4 regions of the Halomonas sp. SIMBA_159 genome follow, and region 2 is predicted to be linked to each of the others. Evidence: predicted binding sites of a transcription regulator. Region 2 holds the regulator's gene; each other region holds the start of a gene.

Region 1 (7,745 bases), on a different contig from region 2:
GCGACCCGCGCTATGCAGCCACGGTGGTACGCCATATTGCCGATGGTGACCTAACCCAGGCCGCCACACTCTCCGACAAGGATCAGCACAGCTTGCTGTATGACATTAACCGCATGCGCGAAACGCTAGCGGGCACCATCAGCGACATTCACCACGGCGCGGACCAGGTGAATCACGGCGTGGAGCAGATCGTCGGCGTCAATGAAGAGCTCTCCACCCGCACCGAAGAACAGGCTGCTTCGCTGGCAGAAACCGCTTCCAGCATGGAGCAATTAACAGCAACGGTGAAACAGAACGCCGACCACGCTGACCATGCCCGCACCCTGGCCACCAAAACCGCTGAAAGCGCCCAACGCGGTAGCGACGCTATGGCTTCAGTGATTAACACCATGGACAACATCAACAACAGCGCGACGCAAATGAGCAGCATCGTGAATACCATTGATGCCATCGCTTTTCAGACTAATATTCTGGCGCTGAACGCCTCGGTGGAAGCGGCCCGTGCAGGGGAGCAAGGCCGTGGCTTTGCGGTCGTCGCCAATGAAGTGCGCCAGCTGGCCAGCCGCTCTGCGTCCGCCGCCCAAGAGATCAAAGGGTTGATCGAAAATGCGGATGCGCAAGTGGTAGAAGGCAGCCGCCAAGTCAAAAACACGGGTGAAATGATTACCGGTGTGGTGGCGGATATTCAGCAGCTCAGTACGCTGGTACAGGAAATCTCGGCAGCCACCATCGAGCAGAGCAGCGGTATCGAGCAGGTCAATCAGGCCGTGACGCAGATGGATCAAATGACCCAGCAAAACGCGGGGCTGGTACAGCAGAGTAACCACGCGACCCAGCAGCTAGCACAGCTGAGCACCCAACTTCGCCACTTGGTGACTAACTTTAAGTTAAATAAAGAAGCGCACCAGCCTGCTATTGCCGCGCCAGCGGCTCACTCCTCCTCCTTCAGCGACTTTTAATCGGCATTGCCCCCGCCCGACTAGGCGGGGGCTTGCTCACCTTACTTCCCAGCTACACTTCCCAGCTACACCTTGCCCTGGTTATCCAACTCTACCGCTTCGTGCATTCGCGCCAGGATGTCGGGCACCGCAGCCTGTACGCGGTTCCAGCTTGGAATGAACGGCCGTTCGCGGGGGTTATCTAAAAATAAGTTGCCTGCTTCCAGCAGGTTGCTGGCAAACAGCTCTACCGCCTGCTCTTCACAGTGGCGATCCAAACTCAGGCCATTCATGGTGGCGTCGTGATCATAGGCTTCGATCAAATCGAGCGCTAAGCGATAGTACGTCGCTTTTAGCGTGCGGAAGTCTTCACTGCTAAAGCTCACGCCTTGGGTAGCCAGCTTGCGGTACAGCGCTTTGGCGATATCCAGACTCATGCGATTCAGGCCGCCGTTGGCATCATCCTCGCTAACGGGCTGGTGTTTGTGGTCGTAGGCATCGGCAATATCGACCTGACACAGCTGGCGGTGGGAGTAGTTACGCTGCAGTTCAGACAACACCCCGATCTCCAGACCCCAGTCGGCGGGGATACGAATGCCTTCCAGCACATCGCTGCGCATCGCAAACTCACCAGAGAGCGGATAACGGAAGCTATCTAAATAGTCCAAATAGGGTAGCGGCCCGCACACGGTTTTGAGCGCTCGCAGCAGCGGTGTCACCATCAGCCGAGACACCCGGCCGTTGAGCTTTCCTTCGGCAATGCGGGGGTAATAGCCTTTGCAGAAGCTGTAGTTAAACCGTGGGTGAGCCACGGGGTACATGAGCCGCGCCAGCAGGCTACGATCATAGGTCAGAATATCGCAGTCATGCAGCCCCACTGCCGACGAGCGTCCAGAGGCCAGCACGTATCCTGCGCAATACCACACGTTGCGCCCTTTGCCGGGCTCTAAGGCCCCTAAACCGTGACTTTCCAACTCGGCGTCTAGCTCACGCAGGCGTGGCCCGTCGTTCCATAAAATGCGGGTGTGCTGAGGAAGACGAGAGAAAAATTCGCGGGCATATAGGAATTGCTCACGATCGGCGCGGTCCAGGCCGATCACAATCTCATTGAGATAAGGCACCTTCACCAGCTCATCAACAATGGCTGAAAGCGCCGGGCCTTCCAACTCGGAAAACAGCGACGGGAGTATCAGCCCCATCGGACGACGCTTGGCGAATTGGCTCAGTTCCTGCTCAAGCGCCTCTACCGGACGGCGGGTGAGGTTATGAAAGTCGGTGATAATGCCATTTTGATGAAAATCACTCATACGCTGATCCCTCGTTGATTAGGCCGTGACGGACGCTTGGGTGGAAGCCGCCGCTAACCGGCGGTCGTCTCGCCCCCACCAGTGGGCCACCCCCTCGGCCCAGCCTGCTGGCCCGGTTTCCTGAGTGCGATAAAGCGCTGTATTCGTGGGCGTGACGGTCAAGTCGTGGCACCCTTTGATCACAACAGCCTGATCGACGGCATCGAGCATGGATATATCGTTCGGGCCGTCGCCTAGTCCTAATGAGAGCGGCTCACGGCCGCGCAAAGCGGTAAAGCGCTTGATGAGCCAGTCAACCGCGCTGCCTTTATCAGAGGCTTTGCCCATCACATGCCAAAAGCGCCCGCCTTGAGTGAGCATCAAGCCATCGCCTTCCAGCGCTAAACGGAAATTAGCCAGCGCGGCCTCGTCGTCTTCCCAGATAAGCGGCTCGCTGCCTTCCCGCTGCCGGGCCGCTTTTGCGCGGGTTTCGTCTAAACCGGTGAGCGACATCACATCAGCAACATTCAGTTCGCTCATACGGGTAAAACGCACGCCCAAACGCTTACGCCAGACGTTCAGTCGCGCGCGGATAAACCCCACGTCAACACCGGTGTGTTTCACCACCACGCCGTCTAGCCCGCTGCCAGGGCGATCTAACCGTGCGTGACACCAGCCCGGCGGCAGGCCAATCACAGCGCCGTTTTCCGCCACGAACGGCGTCGCCGTTAGGCCTAACGCTTCACGCAGGGAGATCAGTTCGGCACGAGTTTTACTGGTGACTGGAATAACGGGCACGCCCAGCTGTTTTAGGCGCGCCAGCCAAGGCGCTGCAGGAGAGAAGTCGTAACTGTGGTGATCAAGCAGCGAACCGTCTAGGTCAGTAACCACTAAACGCGGCTGAAGGGCCGGGTCGGGGCTTCCAGGGGACTGGGCGAGATTCACCCACTCAGAGTGAGTGCTTGTAGTGCGGGTGTGTTCTGTCATGGCACCACCTTATTGCAATCTTTAAAGACGTTACGCGGGCGTCGTTCTCAGATAAGCAATAAAGCAGAATGCATGCCAATGAAGTTTAGATAATAAAAATCAATTACTTAAACCACAGAAAATAATCTCCGACTACCAAGCACCAAAAAAGCGCACTTAAAAAGCACCAAAACAGTGCAAAAAAACGCCCGCTTTTTTATTCAATCAGTTTTATGTATAAAAATAAGTACAAGAAATTCGCAAAAAAATTGCACAAGCCCTTGGCAAATGCTCACAAATAGCTATACTCGAATTGTACCCACTGGCAACCTTGTACACCCCCTCACCTGATGTCAGTGGGCTGCAGTGAGCCAAGCCCTTTCAAGCCCGCCTCCCCCGGCGGGCTTTTTTTATGTTGTGCCTATCGTCTTATACAAAAGCGTTGTTCATTGCTAACTGCCGCCTATTGAGCGTGAATGACCACCTCTACCCTGCGGTTACGCGCACGCCCTTCGGCGGTGCTGTTATCTTCCAAAGGTTGAGTGGCGGCTAACCCTACGGCTCGCAAACGTTCAGCGGCCACACCCGCGGCCTCTAAAGCTTCAACAATCGCGATGGCACGTGCGCTGGAGAGCGCCCAGTTAGATGAAAACTCTGGGGTATTAATGGTCTGGCTATCGGAGTGTCCCTCTACCCACACTTCGCCATCGTAGCGCTGAATCGTCTCCAGCAGGCTCCCCACTAGCGATGAGCCGCCTTCGGTTAGCTCTGCCGTCGCAGAGGGAAACAGCAGCCTATCTTGTACCCGCAGGCTGATGCCTTCCGCCACTCGAGAGACCTCTACGCCCTCAAGGTTGGGTAAATAGGGCGATGTTTCAACCTGCTCAGCCAAACGGGCATCGATTGCTAACGCACTGCTGATCGCCTCATCACTGACTTCCTTTACGTTTACTGGGGGGCGATCGGTCAACAGCACCATGTAATCAGCCAACGGCGCTGCGGCAACCTCTTCTTCAATGCGCACTAACGGAGTCGGTAATGTAGGGATCGGTAACAATGTGGAAGTGGGTAACGAAGCGTGAAAGCGCTCCACTAACGACGCCACCAATGGCGTCTCTGACACCGGAGTGGGCTCAGGTTGAACGGGCAGTGCTATCAGCGGCGGCACGCTGGGAACGGTGGTAGGACGAGGCGGTAAGCCTGCCACCCCTAGCGCAGCGCTAATAGCCATCGGACTAAGAGTGCCGGGCACGGCCGCCAGCGTGGAGCTTCTCTGCTGGCGGCGCTCATCCAACACAGCGGGCAACGGTACTCCCAGCGGTGCAGCAATGCTGTCACCCGTATCAGGCTCTGCCGTGGCAGGCGACCAATCAGGGCTGGTCACCCCGGCAGCGGCAATAATAATGACAAATAGCGCCACCAGCAGCGTCATGATATCGATATAGCTGATCATCCAACCGTTGTTGCTATCGTCTTCGGGGTAGTTGGAGAGCAGAGAATCATGACGCGGGCCGCTGCGATGGTCTTCAAGCATTGGGGTGATTACTCATTCAAGTTTTTAACCTCGTGGCCGATCTATGCTAAGCATGGCAAACTAGTCTATCAAAAAGCCGTTTAGTAGCGATAAGGAACTACCAGGTGCGCATCCAACCTATGTCATCTCCCATTGTCCACTTTTTACGCCCCGTTGGCCTGGGACTGGCTAGCCTGATGCTAAGTGGCTGTTTTTACGCCAGCACATCGCAAGCCCCCATTGCCACGACCTACCCCTATACGGAACAGCAAAAAATGCAGGCCGCACAGCACTGGGAGGTGCTTGCCCAGCATGAAGCCGCCGGTATTTTAGGCAGTGAACGGGTACGTTTTCGGGATCTGCATATTGCAGCACCAGAACATGAGCAGTATGGCTCTTACTACAGCGGCGGCGAATTCGAACGCGGCTTTAGAACACTACTGACCAGCGAACTGGTTTCTCGTGGCGGTAGTGTCACGACCCAGCCTCGCACTAACGGTGCCACCATCAACATTGACGTGGAAGTTGTCGCGCATCGCGATAGGGGCTATACCCGTCCGCCCTTTGGTGCGTTTACTGCCCTGGCGAGCGGTATAGCCGTTGCTAGTATTCCTCTGGGAAACTGGAGTGAGCCAGCGCTTGCATTGATTCCAGCCGCTATGGTGGCAGACACCACCAACGGCAGTTGGACAGACAAAGGTAACGAAGAGATCATCGTCACCACGCAAATTGTGGAACAGGATCAAATTCTCTACTCCTCTTCCAACATCTATTACATTAACTCGGGTGACCGCCGCCAGTATGCGCCTCACCGAGTCCCCCAGGCTCCTACCACGCCAACGGTTTCTATCACGGATACTTGGTAATATTTATGTCTTTACACTCTCTGCTTATGTTTCCATCGGCTTGCACCTTTCGCGCCAGGGCCATCGTGGCCTTTTGCCTTATGATGCTGCTAGCGGGTTGTACGACACTGGGCAATAACGCTCAACCTCAAGAACCCAAGCCGGACCTCTCAGAGCTCGCCCACGAAGCGGCTCTACAAATGGTCACCAATAATCCAGACCTGACGCGATACAGCCCGATGATTGCGGCAACCTTTGTGAGTATTGATAACCTAAGCCAATCATCTACGTTCGGCCGTATCAGCTCTGAGATCATGGCATCGGCGTTAGCTCAACAGGGTATGCAGGTGCGCGAAGTCAAAATGCGCGACAGCATGTTCATTGAAGAGAGCGTGGGTGAACTTATTCTCTCTCGTCAGGTTCAACGTTTAAGCTCGCAGCATAATGCGCGCTCCATTTTGATGGGTACGTATGCCCAAGGGCAGGACTATCTATATGTGAGTGCCCGAGTGGTTCGCGCAGGCGATGCCATGGTGTTGGGCAGCGCAGACTTCCAGCTTCCTCTGGATAATAATATGCGCAGCTTATTGGAGGCTCAGGGCGGCTGGTAATCATAAGCTCCCGAGCCAATGTCAGACTGAAAGCCTAGCGATACGCTAGGCTTTTCATTTGCTCAATGAAAGGACGACTATGTCTGCACGTCGCCGTAAAAGTAAGCCACATATTGTGGCCGTCAGCCGGGTCATCAAACTGGTTGCTAACGTTGCCAAAGTATTGAGCTATGGGTTTCATGCACTCTTTCCCAACAAGCGTTTTACGCTGCCTGAGCGCGGCGCCCCTTGGCTCTCCTCGCAGCATGACGCTGTGATCCCTCGCATTATTTGGCAAACCAACTTCACCAACAAAGTCACCCTACCGGTGTATCTCAATTACCTGTTTAACCGTTTAATGGCGCCACGCTTTGAGTACCGTTTCATGATTACCCAAGCGCGCCATGACTTTATAGAACAGCACTTTGACTCTGCGTGGCTGGACAGCTATTCCAAGCTGCAAATCGGTGCTGCTCAAGCGGATTTCTGGCGCCTATTGGCCCTTTATCATCATGGTGGTGTGTACCTAGATATCGATGCTCATGCTATCTGGCCACTGGGCAAAGTCGTATCAGCAGACTTAGAGGAGCTCTATGTGACGACTCGCAAGGGCGAGCTGAGCAACTACTTTATTGCCAGCCGTCCTGGCAATCCCAATGTGCTTAAATTAATTGAGCAGGTACATCGCAACATTGAGGAGAATCAGCTTACCAATGTGTTCGAGTTAACGGGGCCTGGAGTGTTCATTAAGCTGCTGGACCAAGAGCAAGTGCCGACCGTGTCTTATCGCCATGCCTGTAACCAAGGCAGTTTCACTAATGAGCACTTTCAGTACATTGATAAAAAAGCGGGAAAATGGACCAAGGAGCAGCAAAAAGTCAGCATTATTCGCCAAGACCCTCCTTCCACGTCTTAATGCACGGCGCTGGCCGTTCACCGCTGAGCCATAAAAAAAACGCTAGCCTGTCAAGGCTAGCGCTTTTTACTAGGCGGTTTTACCCAGCCTAGTGCCCCTTAATGGTGACTTACTTATACACCGGGAAGCGGCCACACACGTCAGCAACTTTATCCAGCACTTGAGCTTCGATAGCGCTGGTATCTTCGCCTTTGGCCAGGACGTCGAGAATATCGCAAATCCAACCTGCCAGGTGCGTGCACTCGTCTTCACCAAAGCCGCGCGTGGTCACGGCTGGGGTGCCGATACGCAGGCCAGAAGTGACGAACGGGCTTTGCGGGTCGTTCGGTACGGCATTTTTATTGACGGTGATGTGGGCGCGGCCAAGGGCAGCATCCGCATCTTTACCGGTCACGCCCTGCTTGATCAGTGATAGCAAGAACAGGTGATCTTCGGTGCCACCGGACACGATGTCGTAACCGCGGTCGATGAAGACCTTCGCCATGGCTTGGGCGTTCTTAACCACCTGCTGCTGGTAGGTTTTGAACTCAGGTTCCATGGCTTCTTTGAAGCAGATCGCTTTGGCAGCAATCACGTGCATCAACGGGCCGCCCTGGCCACCGGGGAAGACCGCCGACTGCAGCTTCTTCTCGATATCCGGGTTGTTCTCTGCCGAGAGAATCACGCCGCTACGCGGGCCGCGCAGAGTTTT
Region 2 (7,745 bases):
TAAAAAAACGGGTTTGGATCACGGTGATGGTCGTCGCCTTAGGCGGCGTCCTGGTCTGGCTAGATCCCCGTGGCCCCCAGGAGAGCGAGATTGACCAGGAGGCGCGTGCTCAAGAACCTGGGCACGTATTAGAGAACGCCGAAATTACCCTATTTGGCGAATCAGGTGCTATTCAACAGTCCTTGGTCACTCCACGGCTGGTGCACACCCCGCAAACAGCCATGACCGACGTGATGTCTCCCCGCGCCACGCTGTTTGATAGTGAACAGCGTGAGTGGCTAGCCACCTCGAATACCGGGACCTTAAACACAGAGACACAGGCGCTAACGCTGAATGGCTCTGCACGCCTGCTCGCACCGGAAGAGGGCTGGCAGCTTGATACCGAGCAATTAAACTATGATGGCGTTACACGCCATGCCTGGAGTGATACGCCCGTGCTATTACAGCAGCCGCCTCAGCGCATGGAAGCATCACGAATGGATGTGTGGCTAGATGACAGCCAAGTCCGCTTGACCAACAATGTGCGCGGCGTTCATCCGCCTGCCACTCGTTCCCCTTAGCCACTCATGCCCCTAGGAGTCGCGATGAATGCCTCAATCCGCACTGCACTCTTTGCTTTAACGTTACCGCTGACCACGGCTGCGCTGGCTCAAGGCCAAGCCCCTATTCAGGTAGAAGCTGATCGGCTGGACCTTGACCAGCGGGCAGGCACGGCGGTCTACTCCGGCAACGTCGATATCCGCCAGGGCGAAATGCACCTGCGTGGCGAGCGCGTAGAGATCCAGCGCAATGATGCAGGCGAGCTCTCTCAAGCCATCGCCACCGGCGAACGCGCCTATTTGCGCAACCAGCTAGAAGACCAGGACACCCCGATGGAAGGCTGGGCTCGGCGAATCATTTATCACGTCGCTGAGCGCCGGGTAGAGCTTATTGATCAGGCAGAGCTGACCCAACAGGGTGATCGTTTCCAAGGGGGTCGCTTGGAGTACTTCATTGATCAGGAAGTGGTACAAGCACGCTCCGAGGTGAGCGGTAGCGACAACCAGCGTATTCGCATGACTCTTCAGCCCGAACAATAGGGAGCGGCCACGTGGCAGCATCAACCTCTACAGATTTCGCACCCGTGAAAACGCTCTACGCCCACCATTTGGCGAAGAGCTACAAACGCCGCCGGGTCGTGAAAGATATTAATCTGGAAATCACTCAGGGCAGCGTCGTGGGGCTGCTGGGCCCTAACGGAGCGGGCAAAACCACGTCGTTCTACATGATTGTAGGGCTCGTCAAATCCGATGCGGGCAGCGTCGGCATTGACGACCTGGACCTTACTCATGCGCCTATGCATGAGCGCGCAATAGCAGGAATTGGCTACCTACCCCAGGAAGCTTCTATTTTTCGCAAGCTCTCAGTCGCCGATAACATCATGGCCATTTTAGAGACGCGCAAAGAGCTAGACCGCAGCGCCAGGGAAGCACGCCTTGAATCACTGCTCGAAGATTTTCATATTACCCACATTCGCGACAACCTGGGCATGAGCCTGTCGGGTGGCGAACGCCGCCGGGTGGAAATTGCCCGCTCTTTAGCCACAGAACCTGCCTTTATTCTGCTGGACGAGCCCTTTGCAGGGGTTGACCCTATTTCCGTAGGTGAAATTAAAACCATCATTCGCGCACTCAAGAAGCGACATATCGGTGTATTGATCACCGACCACAACGTGCGTGAAACGCTGGATATTTGTGATATCGCTTACATTGTTGGCGACGGACACATCATTGCCAGTGGAAACTCCCAGGAAATCCTCAATAACCAGAAGGTTCGAGACGTTTACCTAGGGGCAGATTTCCGCCTTTAAACCGTGACCTACACAAACTTTTCTTTTAGTGGCATGCTTATTGCACTTGCACCGAGCCACAACTCGCTCTAGGGTGGAGCTTTCTGATTAACGAGTGGTTCTCAGATGGTCATGAAAGCTTCTCTCCAATTGCGCATCGGTACACAGCTGACCATGACACCTCAGCTGCAGCAGGCTATTGCTCTGCTACAGCTCTCCACGCTGGACCTCCGTCAAGAAATTCAGCAGGCGCTAGATGCCAATCCCATGCTCGAACAAGAGGATGAGTTTGGCGAGCAGGCGGTCAGCGAGCCACAAGAGGCCGAGTGGTCGGAAAGCATTCCCAACGAACTCTCTGTGGACAGCGACTGGTCGGATACCTACCAAGATACGGGCAGCCTGGGAGGCAGCAGCGAGGGGCCTGACTTTGAGCGCCAAGCCGCCGGGCAAAGCCTTCACGGCCACCTGCTATGGCAACTGGCCATGACCGACTTCAGCCCACGGGAATATTCAATCGCGGAAAGCCTGATTGATGCGCTAGATGCCAATGGCTATCTCACTCAACCGCTCAACGACATTCGTGAAGGGCTAAAAGCCCAAGGCCACGACAGCTTAAGCCCGCGGGAAATGGAAAACACCCTACTGCGCTTGCAGCAGTTTGAACCTACCGGCGTGTTTGCCCGAGACCTCCGCGAATGCCTAATGCTGCAGCTTGCCGCACTACCCGAAGATACGCCTCTACTGATGCCTGCCAAGCGGCTGGTTCGTCAGTTTTTGGAAGCGCTGGGTAAAGACGATATGCGGTTACTCAAGCGCCGCCTGAGCCTGGATGACGAACAGCTTGACGATGTCATCCGTTTAATTCGCAGCCTTGACCCCCGCCCCGGCAGCGCCTACGGCATCACTGATGACAGCTACATCACCCCTGATCTAGTGGTACGTCATGATCATGAAGGTTGGCATTTAGAACTCAATCCAGAAGCACTGCCGCGCCTGCGCATACAGCCCGACTACGCCAGCTTGATCAAACGGGCCGATAAAAGCCAAGACAACCAGTTCCTCAAAGAGCACCTGCAAGAAGCACGCTGGCTAATTAAAAGTCTCTCCAGCCGTAACGACACGCTGTTACGCGTTGGACGCGAGATTATTGCGCGCCAAATTGGCTTTTTAGAGCATGGCGAAGAGGCTATGAAACCGCTAATTCTGGCGGATATCGCCGAAGCCGTTGAGATGCATGAGTCGACGATTTCCCGCGTGACTACCCAGAAATTCATTCATACGCCGCGGGGCGTGTTTGAACTCAAGTACTTCTTTTCGAGCCAAGTGAGCGGCCAAGATGGCGGTGACAGCCACTCCAGCACTGCCATTCGTGCGCGCATCAAAAAGCTAATTCAGGAAGAGCCGTCAGGCAAGCCGCTCTCCGACAGCCGCTTGGTCACCTTGCTAGAAGAGGGTGGCATTAGCGTAGCGCGACGTACCGTGGCTAAATATCGCGAGTCGATGGGCATTCCCTCGTCGAGTGAGCGCCGCCGTTTACGCTAGTTAAACGGTACGCTGATACAAACTCGTCGCAGGGGCTTTGCAATAGCGTAAAAAGGGTTACAATCGAAGTACAGCCCGATGGATAAGGAGCACGTCAATGCAAGTAAACATCACTGGTCATCACGTTGAACTGACTGACGCCTTGCGTGACTACGTTAACGAAAAGCTGGAACGCGTTGAACGCCACTATGACAACATCACCACGGTGCAAGTGACCTTATCTGTTGAGAAGGAGCGCCAGCAAGCAGCCTGTACGCTGCATGCCGCAGGGGCAGACCTTCACGCCGAAGCGCTTGATAACGATATGTATGCCGCCATTGATGCGCTAGCGGACAAAATTGATCGTCAACTCGTTAAACATAAGGAAAAAGCACAAGCTCGCGCCCAGGGCGCAGGCGTGCGTTAACTCAATGACGTTGGAAACCATCCTCCCCCCGGAGCGCGTGCTTTACGATGTGCCCGGGGGCAGCAAAAAACGGGTGCTGGAGTTCTTCAGCACCTTTATCGCCCAAAACACACCCAGCCTCGATAGCCAAGAAGTGTTCAGTCGCCTGATTGGCCGCGAGCGCCTAGGCAGTACGGGGATAGGCAACGGAGTTGCTATCCCCCACGCACGCAGCCCACACTGCAATGCCCCTATCGCTGGTTTTCTAAAGCTCGCCGAGCCGGTCGATTTTGATGCCATTGATGGCGATCCGGTGGATCTGGTCTTCGTTCTACTGGTACCGGAAGAGGCAGATGACACTCATCTAGCTCTACTGGGCCAAGTGGCCACCATTATGAACGATGCCAATACCCGTCAGCAGTTACGCAAGGCCGCCAGCCAAAGAGAGCTTTTGGCACTCATGACCGCCAAAATCCGAGAGCAAGCCACTTGAGGTTTTAACAGGTTCATACAGCGCAGCCACACCTTATTTCCACGTTTAAAAGCCAAGAGAAACGCTATGCAACTGGTGATCATTAGCGGCCGTTCTGGGTCCGGTAAATCTATCGCCTTACAAGCGCTGGAGGATCTTGGCTATTACGCTATCGACAACTTGCCCGCCATGCTACTGGGCTCATTAATTGATGAGCTACGCGAACAGGGTGAGCGTACTCGCATCGCGGTCAGTATCGATGCACGCAACCTGCCGACGGCACTTGAACGTCTGCCGTCGCTGCTGGAAGAGCTACGTCAGCGAGAAATCCAGTTTCAGGTGATTTACCTGACCACAGATGCGCGCATTTTGTTAGAGCGCTACTCCGCGACTCGCCGTCGTCATCCCTTAACAAGGGATAGCGACATGACCCTGGAAGAGGCCATCGATAAAGAGGAAGAGACGCTCAATGAGATTCGCGATCTCGCCGATTTACTGATCGACACCTCGCGTCTCTCCGTCCATGATCTGCGCCGCCGCATTACTGACCAAGTCGCTCACCAACGCAAAGATCAGCTAACCCTGACGTTTGAGTCATTTGGCTATAAGCGCGGCGTACCGATGGATGCGGATTTAGTCTTTGATGTTCGCTGCCTGCCAAACCCCTATTGGGATCCTACCCTGCGCCAATATACGGGGAGAGACGCGAATATCGTGGCCTTTTTAAGCGGCTACCCAATCGTCGAAGCGATGTCGAATGATATTCAGGCCTGGCTGGAAAAATGGCTTCCCGCTTATCAAAATAGTCAGCGTAGCTATATGACGGTTGCGATTGGCTGCACAGGCGGCCAGCACCGCTCTGTATACATGGTTGAACAACTCGCCCAAAAGCTTGTTAAGCAAACGGGAGAGGTTCAATTAAGGCACCGCGAGCTTGGCCTACAGTACACATTAAGCGAAGAGCCTGCAAAGCCGTGCGCCGCCAGTACGCACTGAGTTATTAGACCCCAGAGCAAGACTCAAGTATCAAGACCCACTCGGCAAAAAGGAACCAGAGTGCCCGAAAGAACGTTAACCCTTACCAACCAGCGTGGCCTTCATGCCCGCGCGGCCACCAAACTGGTGAAATGTGGCCAGCAATTTTCTGCGAACATTGTCGTTTACAAGCAGCAGCAGAAAGCCGACGCCGCCAACATTATGTCACTGCTAATGCTGGCGGCTCCCTGCGGTACTGAGCTGGTCGTCGCTGCGGAAGGAGACGACGCCGAACAGGCGCTTGATGCGATTGAAGCCCTGTTCGACGCTCGATTTGACGAAAACCAGTAAGCCAGGCCAGCCGTATTAACTACCCGCCACTGTCATCGCATCAATAAGCCAGCTGCCCGTGTGAATACTGCCACGGGTATCGGTGTCATCGCCTACGCCCGAGAGCCCCGCGAACATTTTGTTTAGGTTACTGGCAATCGTGAACTCTTCAATGGGGTACTGAACCTCGCCATTTTCCACCCAGAACCCTGCCGCACCGCGGGAGTAATCACCGGTGACACCGTTTACGCCTTGCCCCATCAGCTCAGTCACCCAAATACCACGCCCCATCTGCTTCAACAATTCAGCCCGAGGCGTTAACGGCGCGAGCAGCCGCAAGTTACGCGCGCCCCCTGCATTACCGGTGGTCTGCATACCCAAGCGGCGTGCGCTGTAGGCAGAGAGCATATAGCTCGCCACTTGGCCTTGATCAATAAAGCGGTTATTGCGCGTCTGCACCCCTTCTGCATCAAACGGTGAACTGGCCGTCGCGCCTATTTCCATTGGGCGCTCTTCAAGCCCAAACCACTCAGGAAATAGCGGGCTACCCAAGCGGTCACATAAAAATGACGCTTCTCGGTAGAGCGCACCACCCGCCAGCGCGCCCATCAAATGGCCGACTAAACCGCTGGCAAGCGTAGGGTCGAATAGCACCGGAAAAGTACCTGTTGGAGGCTTCTGCGCCCCCAGCCGACGCAGCGTTCTCGCTGCCGCTTCGCGGCCTACCGCATCGGGTTCACGCAGGTGCTGAGGGTTGCGCGCCGAGGTGTAGTCATAATCCCGCTGCATCCCTTTGTCGTCTTGAGCAATCAGCATGCAGGAGAGCGAGTGACTGCTGCCTTTCTGCGTCCCTAAGAACCCGTGGCTGTTGGCATAGACACGCACGCCCTCACCGCTAGACAAAGAAGCGCCTTCCGACTGATGAATACCCGCCACCTCACGGCCCGCCTGCTCGCAGCGCAGCGCTAGATCAATGGCTTCGTCAGTGGAGAGCGCCCAGGGGTAATGCACTTTAAGGTCTGGCAACTCGGTAGCCATCAGCCCTGCATCAGCAAGGCCAGCCGTGGGGTCTTCACCGGTATAACGTGCAATCGAGAGCGCTTTTTCAACCGTGGCCCGAATGGAGGCGCTGCTGGCATCGGTAGAGGAAGCGCTACCTTTGCGTTTTCCCACATACAGAGTGACTGCAATGCCTTGGTCACGGGATAGTTCAACGGTTTCCACCTCTCCCAAACGGACGCTGACTCCCATGCCCTGGTCCACACTGGCGCCTACTTCAGCGGCATCCGCCCCCAGCTGCTTTGCTAGGGCAAGCGCCTCTTCAGCGCGCTTTGTCAGCAGCGCTTGCTGCGCCGATGCATCAAATGCCTGTGCCATATGGCCTCCTTTTCGCCTGAATCGCATTGGCGAATCAATGTTATGGTCGCAGCCTGATATAATGCTGCAAACGAATCTAATCTGTGAGTTCTTATATGCCGAAGCAACGCCCCGAGCCTATCGATATCGATGAACAAGAAGAGCGCCCGAGTAAATCTCAGCTAAAGCGTGAAATGCATGCTCTTCAAGCGCTTGGCGAAACCTTAATTGCCATGAGGCCCGCTGAACGAGCGCGCTTCCCTCTCTCAGACGATATGCTGCGAGCCATTGAAGAGACCTCGCGCATTCGCTCTCACGAAGGCCGTCGTCGCCATATGCAATACGTTGGCAAACTGATCCGCAAAGAGGATCTAACGGCCATTCAGGGCGTTTTTGATGCCATCGAACAAGAGAAAGAGCAGCTCGATCACGCGTTTCACCGCCTGGAAAAATGGCGCGACCGCATGGTCGATGAAGGCGATGACGGCGTAGACCTGTTTATGGCCGACTACCCCAACGCAGACCGCCAGGCACTGCGCCAGCTAGTGCGCAATGCCCGTAAAGAACGCGAACAGGGTAAGCCTCCAACGAGCTCGCGCAAGCTGTTTAAACACCTGCGCGACACGCTAGCACTGTAGATCACAGCCTCAAGACGACTGCGTGCCACCCACGGTTAGCTCATCCAATTTCAGGGTGGGCTGGCCAACCCCCACCGGTACGCCCTGCCCCTCTTTGCCGCACACACCGATCCCCGTATCCATTTCCATATCGTGGCCAATCATCGACACGCGACCCATGGCCTCAGGCCCGTTACCAATCAGCGTTGCACCTTTCACTGGCGCGGTGATTTTACCGTC
Region 3 (7,745 bases), on a different contig from region 2:
GCCATCTATTTTTAAATAGTCGACCGACAGCTGTTTTAAATAGCTGAAGGATGAGAGCCCGGTGCCAAAGTCATCCAGTGCGAATCGGCAGCCCAGTGCTTTAAGGGCCTGTATCAATTCACTGACTTTTGAAAGCTGCGCAATAGCCGCGCTCTCGGTAATTTCGAAGCATAGCGTCCCTTCTGGTAGCTCGGCGCGGCGTACTTGCTGCACCAGCTCCTGACAAAAATCGCCATCTGATAAAGAATCGCCTGATAAGTTAATGCCCCAGTGGCCTATCGAATGATTCTCCGCACAGCGATAACGATCTCCCAGCCACGCTAACGTGTTGCGCACTACCCAGCGGTCTATTCTCGGCATAAAGTGATAGCGTTCGGCGGCGGGTAAAAAGCTGCCTGGCGCGATCAGCGCGCCGTTTTCTTCTAGGCGTAGCAAAATTTCTCGGTAGCCGGGGCCTTGACCACATAAGGCATGAATAGGCTGGGCAAACAGTCGGAAAGCATCGTTATCCAGGGCATTTTGTAATCGCTGTACCCACTGCAGTTCACCGTGGCGCTCTAAGAGCAGATGGTCATCCGGTTGATAGCAGTGAATACGGTTGCGGCCCGCTTCTTTGGCGGTATAGCAGGCGGCATCGGCGGCGTGCAGTGTGTCAGACAAGCGCATCGGTTGTTCAGGTGTCATCGCCACTAAGCCAATACTGACGCCAATGCCAAATGTGTGCCCCTGCCAGGCAAAGCGGAAATGCTCGATATCGCGGCGCACGGCTTCGCAAATAATCTTGGCTTTATCAAGCGGGCAGTCGGGCAGTACCAGGGCGAACTCATCGCCTCCTAAGCGCGCAACGGTGTCACTATTGCGAACATGCGCTTTCAGTTTCATAGAGACTTGGCGTAGCAGTTCATCCCCCGCTAAGTGGCCGCAGGTGTCGTTGACGATTTTGAACTGATCTAAATCGAGATAGCAGAGCACATGGTGACGCTCAGTCTGTTCGAGTAGTTTAGTGAGCAGCGTTTCGAAAGCACGTCGATTCAAAAGGCCGGTGAGGTTGTCGTGGGTGGCTTGATAGTTAAGCTGTTCTGAAAGCTTGCGTGTAAGACTCACATCTTGGAAGACGACCACGGCGCCAAGCGTTATGCCCCCTCTGGAGCGGATAGGTGCCGCACTATGTTGAATGGGGTAGCGCTTACTGGTGCGATGGATAAGCTGGCAGTGTTCGCTGTAGTGAATAGCACGATGCTGCGTGAGCACTTTACGAGCGGGATTGCTGATGGGTTCATCGCTAAGCTCGTCACGCAGTTGATAAATGGTTTGAATCGGTTTGTTTACAGCGTCGTCAAGTGCCCAACCCGTCAGTCGTTCTGCTTCCGCATTCATAAAGGTAATATTGCCGCTAGCGTCGCAAGTGATCACGCCATCACCAATCGAGGCGAGCGTGGTGCGGGCAAGGTCGCGCTCACGGTTTAGCTGCTCTTGAAGCTGTTTGCGCTCTGTGATGTCACGTACCATCCCAGAGCACTCTGAGGCGGAGCCCTCGGCACCCTCACTGACCTGGATTTCCAAATAGCGTATCTGCTGGTCCTCCGTGCGCAGCTTAATTTCATGCATTGCCCCGGGCGTCAGCGCCTTGTTGGCCAGTAGCGTGCTTACTGGTTGGCCAACCATCCGTTCTGCATGAACGCCAAACAAAGCCTCTGCGCCCGGGTTTAACCCCGTGAGCGTTCCGTCGGCTTGCCAGGTAATCACGCCGTCGCGCAGGTTGCGCAGCATGACCTGAGTGTGACCTACCGCGCGTTCAAGTGCTGCCGACACGCGGTTATAGCTTGCCGCTATCTCACCGACCTCGGTGAAGGGGTCGGCCTCAATGCGCTGGCGCATATCGCCCTGTTTTTCATGCTGCCGCATATGCTCCAACAGCTGGTTGAGCTCGTTTCGTGCGCCATGCTCGGCAAGGTTAAGGCCCATTTTCTCGGCATCTTTGGAGACGCGAAGGGGTAAAAACCGGCGGGTGATACGAAAGAGCAGCCAGGCGAGCCCAAAACTCCACAAGCCGCATACCACGACGCCCAGCAGCTGGACCATAAATTGATCAAATCTGCCAAGGGAAGTGCCCAGTCGATCAAGGTCGGCTATCCACGGCAGGGCGAGAGTGCCCCATAGGCCGGTGACTAAGTGTGCGGGGATAGCGCCCACGGCATCATCAATGCGCCTTTTTAGTAGCCATTCGCTCGCCAGTACCATAAGGACACCGCTTACGCCGCCCATAAAGAAAGCAGCGGCTAATGACAGAGCATGTGCGCCTGCCGTTACCGCTACTAAACCTGCGATGGCGCCGTTGATGGCATACATCACATCTGCATAGCGTCGCACACGCCAGCCCACCAGCATGGCCGATAAAATGCCGCCCACAGCGCCTAACATGGTATTGGCGATGATGCCGGGCACGCTGCCATTTAAAGCAAGCGTGCTGCCACCGTTAAATCCAAACCAGCCTAGCACCATAAACAGAGCGCCCAGCATGGCGAGCGGTAAGTTGCCCGCGGGAAAGGCAGTCGGGGGCTTATCCACCTGGAAGCGCCCCTGACGAGGGCCGATGACCAGTACTGCCGCTAATGCCACCCAGCCGCCAACGCTGTGTACGACGGTTGCGCCGGCGAAATCGATAAAGCCCAGCGCCGCCAGCCAGCCAGGACTGCCGCCCAACAAGCCGCCCCATGCCCAGTGGCCAAATACCGGATAAATCAGTAGCGCTATCCAAAACGCGGTCCAAAGGTAGCCAAGAAACGGCATTCGTTCAGCCACCGCGCCCGCCACAATCGTAGCCGCTGTGGCGCAAAACATGGCTTGAAAGATAAAGACGGTGATTAGCCAAGTGTTGGTCGACTCCAGCTCCCATCCAAACAGCGAGCTACCGACCCAACCTGCCTGGGAAGCACCAAACATCATCCCGAAGCCTGCGAGCCAAAAGACACTGACGGCAATCGCAAAATCCGCTAAGTTTTTTATAGCGACGTTAATGGCATTTTTGGTTCGGGTGGTTCCTGCTTCAAGGCACAGAAAGCCAGCCTGCATGACAAACACCAGTGCGGCCGCCCACAGCACCCACAGGGTATCAATGAGAGTGGTATCGAAGCTGTCGGTCATGGGCAAGGTCCTTGTGCTGATCTGGTGCAGTGCGAGCACTGTTAGGGTGCGGTAATGCGTGCGTTGCCTCTTATTAACCCAGCGCGGTGCCTTGTGTTGCCGAAGGTTTCCGGTGCGTTAAAGCAGTGCTAACAGTAATTAAGCAAATGTTGTGCCGCGCTTAGTAAAGTCATCCTTATTTACGTTTTTTGCGTTATAAATAACTAAAATAGTGGCTTAAAACAGTCTTTATGACTGTGCAAAAGCGGTTTGATTGGTGATATTTTTCAATATATTACTTACGGGGTTGGCAGCGTGTGGCTGGGCAATCAAAAGAATGAGAGGAGTGCATCATAATGGCGCGTCAAACGGTGGTTTTAGGAGCAGGAATGGTGGGTGTCAGTATTGCTTGGCAGCTGCAGCAGCGTGGCTACCAGGTAACACTGGTGGATCGCCGCCAGCCTGGGCGTGAAACCTCGTTTGGAAATGCGGGGATTATACAGCGTGAAGCCGTAAGGCCTTATCCGTTCCCGCGTGATATGAAAACGATATTAAGCGTACTGCCGAACCGACGTGTTGATATCCGCTACCGGCCGACAGGTATGGTCAATGCGGCATCGCCACTATTGAGCTACTGGCACCACTCCTCCTCCCGGCTGTATAAAAAGATCGTTCCTGAATACGCGTCGTTGATTCAGCTTTGCCTGGAGGCTCACGCGCCGATGATTGAAGCGTCGGGCGCTGACCATTTAGTGCGCCGTGAAGGGTGGCTGGAAATCTACCGTACGCAAGAGAAGCTCGCTAAGCGGGTAAAAGAGGCCGAAGAAGCGCGTGAGCTTTACGGCGTGCAATTTACGGTACTAGACCGTGAGGCGCTGAATGAGAAAGAGCCCCAGCTTGGTGAGAAAATCATTGGCGCAATTCATTGGCTGGACCCATGGACCGTTGCAGACCCGGGTGGATTGGTGGCCGCTTATGCTGCCTCGTTTGAAGCCATGGGCGGGCGTGTTGTGCAGGCAGATATCACCGGCGTTACGCAGCAGGGCGATACGTGGACCGTCACGACCAGTGAAGAGGCGTTCAGCGTTGATCAGGTCGTTATGGCGCTCGGCCCCTGGGCGGGCCAATGGATGAAGCCGTTGGGCTATCACTTCCCGACGTTCGTAAAGCGTGGCTACCATATGCATTATGCTACTCAACCGACAGCCAAATTAAACTATTGGTTAATGGATGCAGAGGTAGGGTATTTGCTGGCGCCAATGAACGCGGGGGTCCGGCTGACCACCGGGGCTGAGCTAGACCGCCTGGAATCACCTGCGGATGAAGAGCAGCTAGGGGCCGCTGAAAAAGTAGCGCGCACTATCTTCCCGTTAGCTGAGCGCAAAGATAGCGCTGCGTGGAAGGGCGCGCGGCCGTGTTTGCCGGATATGAAGCCTGTTATTGGCCCTGCGCCACGTCACCCAGGCCTGTGGTTAGCATTTGGTCATGGTCATCAAGGTTTCACACTTGGCCCGGCTACCGGCCAACTGCTAGCGGATATGATGGAAGATAAGCCCACCGCTATTGATATGGCGCCGTTTCGGGCTGATCGGTTTTAACCGTGATGTTGCGTGCTGTTACGATACGCAAAGTGACAAACATGGCCTAGTGAGGCTGGGTTTGCTACGCTGAACAAGTCACTCAAAAGACTGAGGTGCAATAATGGATGTCGCTGCGAGTAATGCTGTCAGCACAGCGCTGTATATGAACCAAGCGCAAACCGCTGAACAAGCGCAAATGCAAATGTTCCGCCAAGCCCTTGATGTGCAAGCCGAGCAAATCACAGAAGTGCTCGCTTCTGCTGATACCGGTGCCCAGCCCAACTTGGCACAAGAAGGCAGTGTTGGCACGCAGGTTAATACGTACGCTTAAGTAGCTGTTTGCTTAGTAATGATTTTACTAACGTATCTAAACGCCGACTCTGTCGGCGTTTTTTATATCGGTACAAAATGCCCGCTGCACGTGATGGTATGCCGTTGAAGGCGAGTTGCGTTACCATAGGCGCACACAACGCCGAAGGTTTGGCGCTACGTTTTAAGTGTTCACGCTGTACCATCTTGTAGAGAACTCCATGTCTGACGCCCAATTAGCGCGTGAAGCTGAGCTTCGCCGTACTTTTGCGATTATTTCGCACCCTGACGCCGGTAAAACCACCATCACCGAAAAAATGCTGCTGTTTGGAAATGCGATTCAGCTAGCAGGCTCGGTCAAGAGTAAACGTAATGATCGTCACGCCACGTCTGACTGGATGAAGATGGAGCAGGAGCGTGGTATCTCGGTGACCACGTCGGTTATGCAGTTTCCCTATGGTGGACGTATCGTCAACCTCCTCGACACCCCGGGGCACGAAGACTTCTCTGAAGATACCTACCGCACCCTAACGGCGGTGGATTCCGCGCTGATGGTGATTGACGGCGCGAAAGGTGTTGAGGACCGTACCATCAAATTGATGGAAGTGTGTCGTCTGCGCACGACGCCGATTCTGACGTTTATCAATAAAATGGACCGTGACATTCGCGACCCCATTGAAGTCATGGATGAAGTGGAAACGGTACTGAATATCCAGTGTGCGCCGATGACATGGCCGATTGGCATGGGGCGTCACTTTAAAGGCGTTTATCACCTCTATAACGATGTGATTCACCTCTACACCCAGGGACAGGGTAGCCGTATTCCAGACGACAAGCGCATTGAAGGGCTAGACAACCCCGAAGTCGACGCGGTGTTGGGGGAAGAGCAGGCAGAAGAGCTGCGCATGGAAGTCGATTTAGTGCGCGGTGCTTCTCACGAATTTGATTTAGAAGCCTATCGCCGCGGTGAGCTTACCCCCGTCTATTTTGGTACCGCCATGGGTAACTTTGGCGTACGTGAAATGATGGACGGTTTCGTAGAGCATGCGCCCGCTCCACAGTCTCGGGAAACCGATACCCGTGAAGTGACTGCTCAGGATGAGCGCTTCACAGGTTTTGTATTCAAGATTCAGGCCAATATGGACCCGAACCATCGTGACCGCATCGCCTTCCTGCGGGTGTGCTCTGGTAAGTACGAAAAGAACATGAAGATGCGCCACGTGAGGATTGGTAAAGACGTCAAGATTGCTGATGCACTTACGTTTATGGCCTCTGACCGCTCGCAAGTAGAGGAGGCGTGGCCAGGCGATATTATCGGCCTGCATAACCATGGCACGATTCAGATTGGTGACACCTTCACCGTAGGTGAAGATATGCGCTTTACCGGCATCCCTCACTTTGCCCCCGAACTTTTCAAGCGCGTACGTTTAAAAGACCCGCTAAAAATGAAAGCGCTCCAGAAAGGCCTCCAGCAGCTCTCGGAAGAGGGGGCGACCCAGGTCTTTATGCCGATGGATAATAACGACCTCATCCTAGGGGCCGTAGGTACGCTGCAGTTTGATGTTGTCGCCCATCGCTTGAAGGAAGAGTACAAGGTCGACTGCCTTTATGAAGGGGTTAACGTGCAAACCGCCCGCTGGGTGTACTGCAACGATGCCAAAATGCTGGAAGAGTTTAAGCGCAAGGCCAGTACCAACCTCGCCATTGATGGCGGCGGTTACCTGACCTACATCGCGCCTACACGGGTTAACCTACAAATGACCCAGGAGCGCTGGCCGGATATTCGCTTCCAGCCTACCCGCGAGCATTAAACCTCCTAAAGAGGGCAATATGCTGATAGACGCCCACTGCCATTTGGATGTTGCGGAGTTTGACACGGATCGTGAGACCGTCATCGCCGCTGCCAAGGCAGCGGGCGTTTGCCGTTTTATAGTGCCCGCCACGGTGCGAGCCCGTTGGCATCACTTGCTGGCGCTGGGGGAGCGGCCTGAGGTGAGCGTTTGCCTAGGGCTTCACCCTTACTTTATTGAGCAGCATCGGCCGGAGGATATTGAGGCGCTGGAAGTATTGGTGAATCAACAGTTATCAAGCACTTCTTCCATTCGCCCAGTGGCCATTGGTGAATGCGGCATTGATGGACGCTTTACGCAGAGCCTGGATCAACAGTGGCACTATTTTGATGAGCAGTTAGGCATTGCGAAGCGCTGCAAGCTGCCGGTGGTGGTGCACTGCGTTAAGGCAAACGACTCGGTCAGCAAAAGACTGCGTCAGCGGGCGTTACCGCATGCTGGGCTGATACATGCCTTTGCCGGTTCCTACCAGCAGGCGGTGAAGTTTTTAGACCTTGGCTACGTATTGGGGCTGGGCGGTGCCGTGACCTATGAGCGAGCACAGCGTTTGCGTGCCGTTGTCGCCAAGCTGCCAGACGATGGGTTTGTGCTAGAAACTGACAGCCCTGATATGCCGCTAAGCGGTTACCAGGGCCAGCGGAACGAGCCTTCCCGAGTGGCAAAAGTGGCTAGCGTGGTAGCCGCGCTGCGTCAGCAATCTCTTGAGAGAGTCTCCATGCTGAGTAGTGCCAACGCCTCGCGTCTCTTTAACCTTTAGGCCAGCTGTTTAAGCTTTAGGTCAGCTGTGCGGAGATCTGTTCAGGGTCTAGCCGTTCAACAGGGTAGGGCAGTGTATGTAGGGTGATGGGTTGCTGCTGCCAGTGTAGCGAAATCTCTTCTTCCA
Region 4 (7,745 bases), on a different contig from region 2:
GACGGCGTGAAATGGGTAGATGACGCTGCCGACGAGAGCATCGACGTGCTGATCATCGACTCCACCGACCCGGTAGGCCCTGCAGAAGGCCTGTTCAAAACCGACTTCTTGAAGCGCTGCCACCGCATTCTGAAAAGCGGCGGCGTGATGGTTCAGCAGAGCGAGTCACCGCTGTATCACAGCGGCTCGATTATCCGCGAGCTGCGTAACGACATGCGCGAAGCAGGCTTTGATAGCGTGGCCACCCTGCCCTTCCCCCAGCCGGTGTACCCTTCCGGCTGGTGGAGCGTGACGCTGGCTGGCAAAAGCACCAACGTCGAAAGCTTCCGCGAAGAGGCTGCCGCCAGCCACGAAATGCCGCTACAGTACTACACAGTAGATGCCCACCGCGGTGCCCTGGCGCTGCCGCCCTTTATGCGTAAAGCGTTCGCATAAGTTTGCGGTGACGTTATGCATCAGGCCGGGCTCTGCCCGGCCTTTTTTATGCGCAAGTGTTGCTGCGCTCGACGTTAAGGAATAACAAATGAACACCACGCGTTGGTTAGGATTGGGAATCACTCTATTAGCACCCGCTCTCTGGGTACCTGCCATGGCCATAGCCGATACCCTAGAGGCTGTTCAAGAGCGCGACAGCGTGCGCTGTGGCGTTAACGCGGCCCAGCCCGGCTTCTCATCGTTAGACGACAACGACCAGTACCGCGGCCTGGATACCGATGTGTGCCGTGCAGTGGCAGCCGCTGCGCTGGGCGATGCCAGCAAGGTCAATTTTGTGCCGTTAGATTCAGTGGAACGCTTTGCCGCGCTGCAGTCGGGTGAGGTGGACGTGCTCTCCCGCACCACCACTTGGACCTCTAGCCGCGATACCACGCTAGGGATGAACTTCACTGGCGTCAGCTATTACGACGGCCAAGCGTTTATGGTGGCCAGCGACCTCGGCGTGCAGAGCGCCAAAGAGCTGGATGGAGCGGCTGTTTGCACCCAGTCAGGCACCACCAGCGAGCTGAATCTTTCCGACTACTTCCGCATTAACAACATGACCTATGATGCGGTGGTGTTTGATTCACCTGAACAGTCGATTGCCGGGTTTGAAGCAGGCCGCTGCGATGTATTGAGCTCGGATGCCTCGCAGCTCTACGCCCAGCGCATTCAACTGGCCGACCCCAATATGGCCGTCGTGTTGCCGGAGATCATCTCCAAAGAGCCGCTAGGCCCCGCCGTGCGCCAAGGTGATGACCAGTGGTTCAACATCGTGAAGTGGTCGCTGTTTGCCATGCTGAACGCCGAAGAGCTGGGCGTTAGCCAAGCTAATGTGGATGAACGGCTAAACTCAGACAATCCAGATGTGATGCGTTTGCTCGGCCAAGATGGCGATTTTGGCGAAGCCATGGGCCTACAGTCGGACTGGGCTTACCAAATCGTCAAACAGGTGGGTAATTACGCGGATATTTATGACCGCAACGTGGGCACAGGCTCTGATTTTAAGATCGCACGAGGCTTAAATTCTCTTTGGAAAGATGGCGGTATTCAGTACGCGCCACCTATTCGCTAACCCGCTAACAAACTATGCGCCAACCAGCGCTAGCCGCTACGCACCAAAAAAGCGCAACGCGTAGCTGCTAGCGCACTTTTTTGCACCACGACCTTCGATAAATTCGCTGATTTTACGTTGAAAAGCGCTGAATTTGGCGACATATCTTTTTTGGCACCTTCCTTGCTAGCTTTTAGTGATGCATCACCATGCATAACGACATTAAATCGAGGAAGGGGAACAAACATGATGAATAAGAAACACCTGGTACTGCTGGCCTCCGCTGGTGCTATTACCCTCGCCGGTGTCGCCACCGCCCAAGCCGATACATTAGAAGATACCCGCGAGCGCGGTGCCATTCAGTGTGGCGTCAGCGACGGCTTGCCAGGTTTTTCCGCCCCGGACGATAGCGGCGAGTGGCAAGGCCTTGACGTTGACGTATGTCGCGCCGTAGCCGCTGCGGTACTGGGCGATGCAGATGCGGTTAACTACATCTCCTTGAACGCCGTTGAGCGCTTCACCGCACTGCAGTCGGGCGAAGTCGATGTCCTTTCTCGTAACACCACCTGGACCACCACCCGCGACACCACCCTGGGCCTGAACTTCACCGGCGTTAACTTTTACGACGGCCAAGGCTTCATGGTGTCTCGTGACCTCGGTATCACCAGCGCTGCTGAGCTGGACGGCGCCGCCATCTGTATCCAGTCCGGTACGACCACTGAGCTGAACCTGGCCGATTACTTCCGTGCTAACGGCATGGAATTCGATCCGATCGTTTTCGATACCTCTGAGCAGACCGTGGGTGGCTTCCAAGCTGGCCGTTGTGACGTTCTGACCTCTGACACCTCTCAGCTGGCCGCACTGCGCATTCAGCTCGATGATCCGTCTGCCGCCATGATTCTGCCCGACGTTATCTCTAAAGAGCCGCTGGGCCCGGTTGTACGCCAAGGCGACGATTTGTGGTTCAACATCGTGAAGTGGTCGCTGTTCGCCATGATCAACGGTGAAGAGTACGGCGTCACCAGCGAAAACGCTGAAGAAATGCTCAGCTCTGAGAACCCGGACGTTGCTCGCCTGCTTGGCCAAGATGGCAACTACGGTGAAGGCATGGGTCTTGAGGCCGACTGGGCTTACAACATCCTGAGCCAAGTAGGTAACTACGGTGAAAGCTTTGAGCGCAACGTAGGTATGGGTTCACCGCTGGAGATTGAGCGCGGTGTTAACGCCCTGTGGAACCAAGGCGGCTTCCAGTACGCACCGCCGATTCGCTAAGCGTCTCGCTTGACCCCGGCCCGCCACCCTTTTTGGTCATGGCGGGCCATTTGATTGACCTTCCGTATCGCGGAGACGCCACCCATGTCCGTAAGACCTAACGCTCGCCCCGTTGGCCAAAAGCCACCGTTTTGGCGAGACCGCGCCAAACGTGCGCTCATCTTCCAATGTCTGCTGATTGCCGCTGTCATCGCTTTCCTGTTCTATATCGTCGGCAACGTGCAAGACAACCTCTCCTCTCGGGGTATCACCACAGGTTTTGGTTTCCTGAGTAATACCGCCGGTTTTGGGATCGTGCAGAGTCTGATCGACTACTCCTCCCAAAGCACCTATGGCCGCACATTCTTCGTTGGCCTACTGAATACGCTTTTGGTGGGTGGATTAGGCGTTATCGCCGCCACCATCGTTGGCTTTATTGTCGGTATTTCGCGCTTATCGCCTAACTGGCTCATCGCCAAGTTAGCGGCAGCGTATATCGAGACGTTCCGGAATATCCCGCTGCTGCTGCAGATTTTCTTTTGGTATTTTGCCGTACTGCGCACCCTGCCCAGCGCCCGGGACAGCCTTGCCTTTGGTGAAGCCATTTTCCTGAACGTACGCGGGCTCTACTTTCCGCAGCCGTTGTTTGAGTCTGGTTTTGGCCTCATTCCTGTCACCTTCGTCGTCGCTATTGTTGCCAGCATTGCGCTGGTGATCTGGGCAAAACGTCGTCAGGAAGCCACCGGCAAACGCCTGCCCGCTTACTGGATCTCTTTTGTGCTGATTTTTGGCCTGCCGCTGCTGGTGATGTTTGCCACGGGCGTGCCGATTACTTGGGAAATGCCTGAACTACGCGGTTTTAACTTCCGCGGGGGCGTCACGGTGATCCCAGAGTTCTTGGCGCTATGGTTTGCGCTATCGATCTATACCGCCTCGTTTATTGCCGAAATTGTACGTTCAGGTATTCAAGCGATTTCCCATGGGCAAACCGAAGCTGCGCAAGCGCTCAGCCTGCCCCGCAACTTGGTACTTCGCTTAGTGGTGGTGCCCCAAGCACTGCGGGTGATTATTCCGCCTCTGACCAGCCAATACCTCAACTTGATTAAAAACTCATCGCTGGCAACCGCCATTGGTTACCCAGATCTCGTGTCGGTATTTGCAGGCACGACGCTGAACCAGACAGGTCAGGCTATTGAGGTCATTGCGATGACCATGGCCGTCTATCTGACCATCAGCCTGTTGGTATCCATGTTTATGAACTGGTTCAACGCCCGTGTGGCGCTGGTTGAACGCTAGGCCGATGGCGAGGAGTCACAGATGATTCATAACCAAACAATGATTGAGCAACGGCCAGCCCCGGGTAATTCAGTGGGTGCGGTGGCGTGGCTACGCGCCAATCTATTTAACGGACCCATTAACACCATCTTCACCTTAATCGGCCTATACGTGCTGTATTTGCTGGTGGTACCGACGGTGCAATGGGCATTTATTAACGCCGACTGGATCGGCACAACGCGTGACGACTGCTCCCGGGAAGGCGCTTGTTGGGTCTTCATCAACGCTCGCTTTAGCCAGTTTATTTACGGCCTGTACCCCAGCGAGGAGACCTGGCGCGCCAATATTGTGTTTGCCATGTTCTTTTCGCTGATTGCTTGGCTGGCGATACCGCGACTGCCTCTTAAGCGCTGGGTGGCTGTTTTTGCGCTGTTGGTCTTCCCGGTCATTTCGTTTGTACTGCTGCACGGCGGTTATTTCGGCCTACCCCAGGTGCCTACGCACCGCTGGGGCGGCCTGATGCTTACCCTGCTGCTAGCAACGGTTGGGATGGTGGGGGCTCTGCCGATCGGTATTGTGCTGGCCCTGGGGCGACGCTCTAACATGCCCATCGTCAAAAGCTTTTGCGTGGTGTTTATCGAGTTCTGGCGCGGCGTGCCGCTGATCACCGTGCTGTTTATGGCCTCGGTGATGCTGCCGCTGTTCCTGCCCTCCGATATGAGCGTTGACCGCTTGGTGCGCGCTTTGATCGGCTTAACGCTGTTCCAGAGCGCCTATATGGCGGAGGTCATTCGTGGCGGCTTGCAGGCGATTCCAAAAGGCCAGGAAGAGGCGGCTGCCGCGCTCGGCATGACGTATTGGAAACGCATGGGGCTGATTATCCTTCCCCAAGCGCTGAAGATGATGATTCCTGGCATCGTGAATACGTTTATCTCGCTGTTTAAAGACACCACCCTGGTCATGATTATCGGGCTCTTTGACCTTTTGGGGATCGTGCAAGCGGCACTGGCCGACTCACGCTGGCTAGGCTTCTCGTTGGAAGGCTACGTGTTTGCCGCCTTCATGTTCTGGATCTTCTGTTTCAGCATGTCGCGCTACAGCCAGTACCTAGAACGCAAGCTGCATACCGGCCACAAGCGCTAACGCCGCTTTCATTAACGATTTTTTAGCAGGATAGTGACATGACTCAAGCAGCCACCAACAACCCTGGTACCAGTACTTCTGACCTGATGGTTGAAATGCGCGGCGTGAACAAGTGGTACGGCGATTTCCACGTGCTGCGCGATATCTACCTGGAAGTAAAACGCGGCGAACGGATTGTTATTTGCGGGCCTTCAGGCTCCGGCAAATCCACCATGATCCGCTGCATTAATCACTTAGAAGAGCATCAGAAAGGCGAGATTGTGGTAGGCGGCGTACCGCTTACCCAAGACGTCAAACGCATTGAGCAGATTCGCCGCAGTGTGGGCATGGTGTTCCAGCACTTCAACCTGTTCCCTCACCTCACGGTGCTGGAGAACTGCTGTATCGCCCCGATGTGGGTGCAGAAAAAGCCCCGCAAAGAGGCCGAAGCCATGGCCATGCAGTACCTGGAGCGTGTGCGCATTGCTGAGCAGGCCAAAAAGTATCCCGGCCAGCTCTCTGGCGGCCAGCAGCAGCGCGTCGCCATTGCCCGCTCGCTGTGTATGCACCCGGACGTGATGCTATTTGACGAACCCACCTCTGCTCTTGACCCGGAAATGATCAAGGAAGTGCTGGACGTGATGGTGGAACTGGCCGAAGAAGGCATGACCATGCTCTGCGTCACCCACGAGATGGGCTTTGCCAAAACCGTGGCCGACCGCGTGATCTTTATGGACCAGGGGCAAATCATTGAAGAGAACGCGCCGGAGCCGTTCTTCAATAACCCGCAGTCTGAGCGCACCCAGCTCTTCTTGAGCCAGATTCTGGGGCATTAATTCAGCTTCCAGCGCCACATAGTGGTGAACGTGGGCCTCCAATGAGGCCCATTTTTATGTGGCCTCTACTCCACAACCACTCCACAACATCACAACCAGTGAGTCATCATGGAAAAGCTATTTATTGACCGCGCACCACAGCCCATTGCCCCGTTTTCACACGCCTGCCGCGTGGGCGATCTGGTCTTTATCACCGGCCAGATGCCCATCGTGCCGGAAACCAACGAGATGCTGCTAGGCACCTTCACCGAGCAAACCCACCGGGTAATGCAGAACCTGGCCATCGTGCTGGAAGAAGTCGGCAGTAGCTTTGAGTACGTAGTGCAGTCGCGGGTGTTCATCACCAATATGGGCCACTTCGATGAAGTGAATCAGGTCTACGCCAGCTACTTCCAACAACCGCTGCCCACCCGCACCTGCATCGGCGTGACCGGGCTTGCGGGCGGCGCGGATGTGGAAGTCGATATGATTGCCTGGATTCCTCCCAAAGAGAGCGCTTAACCGCCCACAAGCGTAATGCTGGCGGGCAGTAGCGCAGGCTGCTCCCGGTGTTGAGTCAGCGGCTTTCCCGCCAGCGCCGTGAGCAGAATTTGTAGGGGGTCGCCGTGGCTGACCACCAGCACCGTTTCACCCTCAAAGCGCTGCTCTAACGCATCCAGTGCAGCGCACATCCGTGCAGCTACCCGGCTGACCGGCTCTACCTGCCACTGGGTGTGTTCAGCGCTCTTGGCATCGAAGGCCCACACCTGCGGGTAGTGATTATCCGCCTGTCCATCCAGTTCGCCAAAGTGGCGCTCCCTTAAGCGCTCCTCTTTTTGCATGTCCAGAGCAAACGCCGTTGCTACCCTGGCGGCGGTTTGGGTGGTGCGCAAAAAGTCTGAATGTACCGCCCGCGTCGGCTCTGGCCAGCGCCACTGCGCCAGTAACTCCACTAACTGCTGCTCGCCCTGCTCTGAAAGCCCGTAATTCGTCAGACCCCGCTCAGGCGAGCTGATGATTTTTCCCTGTGCGTTGGCTTGGCTATGGCCGTGACGCATGAGGAGATAGCGGTTTCGCCAAGCATAGTTGGGTTGCAGTAAGTCCATTGTCATCTCTCAAAAAAACCGTGTTTGACCAAACATCGAACGATTGCCATGGTTAAGGGGTAACCAACGACATGGAGGACGTATGACAATGACCACCTATATCGTGGTAGCTGACGCCGCCCGCGCACGTATCTTCACCCGTGATGCGCTCAATCTCGCCGAGCAAGAGAGCTTGGTACACGCAGCCGGCAGGCTGCACGAGGGTGATTTGATAACCGACCGCAGCGGGGCCGATGTTCATGAGTCTACGTCAACATCGTCGCGCTCATCCGGTGAGGAAGGCACTGCCTCTCAGCATGAGAACGAGCTATTTGCCAAAGAGGTGGCCCAACGCCTCTACGCTGCCCGAGTAGATAACAGCCTGGAGAAGCTCATTTTAGTCGCGCCGCCTAAGTTTTTAGGGTTACTCAAAGAGAAGCTCGATAATCCCACACAAAAGCTGTTGATCCATACGCTCTCGAAAGACCTTAGCAAGGCCTCGATGGTCGATATCCAACACGCGGTCAGTGACCTGCGCTAGCACGGGCAGTTAGCACTTACTTACTATTTTCCTGATTTTTACTAAAGGCATAGACGCTCTCGCCGATACCCATCATGAACCCTGATGATCCCGAGAGCGACTATGTTTTCCTCCCTACGTTTACGTAT

Evidence for each region. The regulator sigma-54, encoded in region 2, starts transcription at its own class of promoters, with help from an activator protein. The targets are predictions, from matches to a motif close to TGGCACNNNNNTTGCTNT.
Region 1: a site for sigma-54 is predicted at 3,272-3,289, ahead of R0J87_RS14345 (HAD-IIB family hydrolase). Genes of this name have one in related genera too.
Region 3: a site for sigma-54 is predicted at 3,284-3,301, ahead of amt (ammonium transporter). Genes of this name have one in related genera too.
Region 4: a site for sigma-54 is predicted at 1,701-1,718, ahead of R0J87_RS00685 (amino acid ABC transporter substrate-binding protein). Genes of this name have one in related genera too.

Annotation. Positions count from the first base shown of each region.
Region 1 is NZ_JAWJBT010000021.1:12,593-20,337, reverse strand. Features, by position in the region: gene R0J87_RS14355 (methyl-accepting chemotaxis protein) at 1-959, shown strand, start outside; gene R0J87_RS14350 (glycosyltransferase family protein) at 1,025-2,245, opposite strand; gene R0J87_RS14345 (HAD-IIB family hydrolase) at 2,264-3,211, opposite strand; gene R0J87_RS14340 (OmpA family protein) at 3,654-4,724, opposite strand; gene R0J87_RS14335 (hypothetical protein) at 4,829-5,569, shown strand; gene R0J87_RS14330 (FlgO family outer membrane protein) at 5,575-6,159, shown strand; gene R0J87_RS14325 (glycosyltransferase family 32 protein) at 6,239-7,054, shown strand; gene glyA (serine hydroxymethyltransferase) at 7,164-7,745, opposite strand, start outside.
Region 2 is NZ_JAWJBT010000016.1:87,724-95,468, forward strand. Features, by position in the region: gene lptC (LPS export ABC transporter periplasmic protein LptC) at 1-560, shown strand, start outside; gene lptA (lipopolysaccharide transport periplasmic protein LptA) at 585-1,079, shown strand; gene lptB (LPS export ABC transporter ATP-binding protein) at 1,124-1,849, shown strand; gene R0J87_RS12015 (RNA polymerase factor sigma-54) at 1,955-3,370, shown strand; gene hpf (ribosome hibernation-promoting factor, HPF/YfiA family) at 3,468-3,776, shown strand; gene ptsN (PTS IIA-like nitrogen regulatory protein PtsN) at 3,781-4,248, shown strand; gene rapZ (RNase adapter RapZ) at 4,315-5,223, shown strand; gene R0J87_RS12035 (HPr family phosphocarrier protein) at 5,284-5,553, shown strand; gene pmbA (metalloprotease PmbA) at 5,569-6,909, opposite strand; gene yjgA (ribosome biogenesis factor YjgA) at 7,005-7,526, shown strand; gene tldD (metalloprotease TldD) at 7,536-7,745, opposite strand, start outside.
Region 3 is NZ_JAWJBT010000019.1:94,739-102,483, reverse strand. Features, by position in the region: gene amt (ammonium transporter) at 1-3,144, opposite strand, end outside; gene R0J87_RS13810 (NAD(P)/FAD-dependent oxidoreductase) at 3,480-4,721, shown strand; gene R0J87_RS13805 (putative motility protein) at 4,825-5,034, shown strand; gene R0J87_RS13800 (peptide chain release factor 3) at 5,234-6,823, shown strand; gene R0J87_RS13795 (TatD family hydrolase) at 6,843-7,619, shown strand; gene ygfZ (CAF17-like 4Fe-4S cluster assembly/insertion protein YgfZ) at 7,636-7,745, opposite strand, start outside.
Region 4 is NZ_JAWJBT010000001.1:134,246-141,990, reverse strand. Features, by position in the region: gene speE (polyamine aminopropyltransferase) at 1-435, shown strand, start outside; gene R0J87_RS00690 (amino acid ABC transporter substrate-binding protein) at 524-1,549, shown strand; gene R0J87_RS00685 (amino acid ABC transporter substrate-binding protein) at 1,775-2,800, shown strand; gene R0J87_RS00680 (amino acid ABC transporter permease) at 2,885-4,075, shown strand; gene R0J87_RS00675 (amino acid ABC transporter permease) at 4,097-5,197, shown strand; gene R0J87_RS00670 (amino acid ABC transporter ATP-binding protein) at 5,284-6,012, shown strand; gene R0J87_RS00665 (RidA family protein) at 6,121-6,513, shown strand; gene R0J87_RS00660 (histidine phosphatase family protein) at 6,510-7,097, opposite strand; gene R0J87_RS00655 (host attachment protein) at 7,186-7,617, shown strand; gene R0J87_RS00650 (methyl-accepting chemotaxis protein) at 7,720-7,745, shown strand, end outside.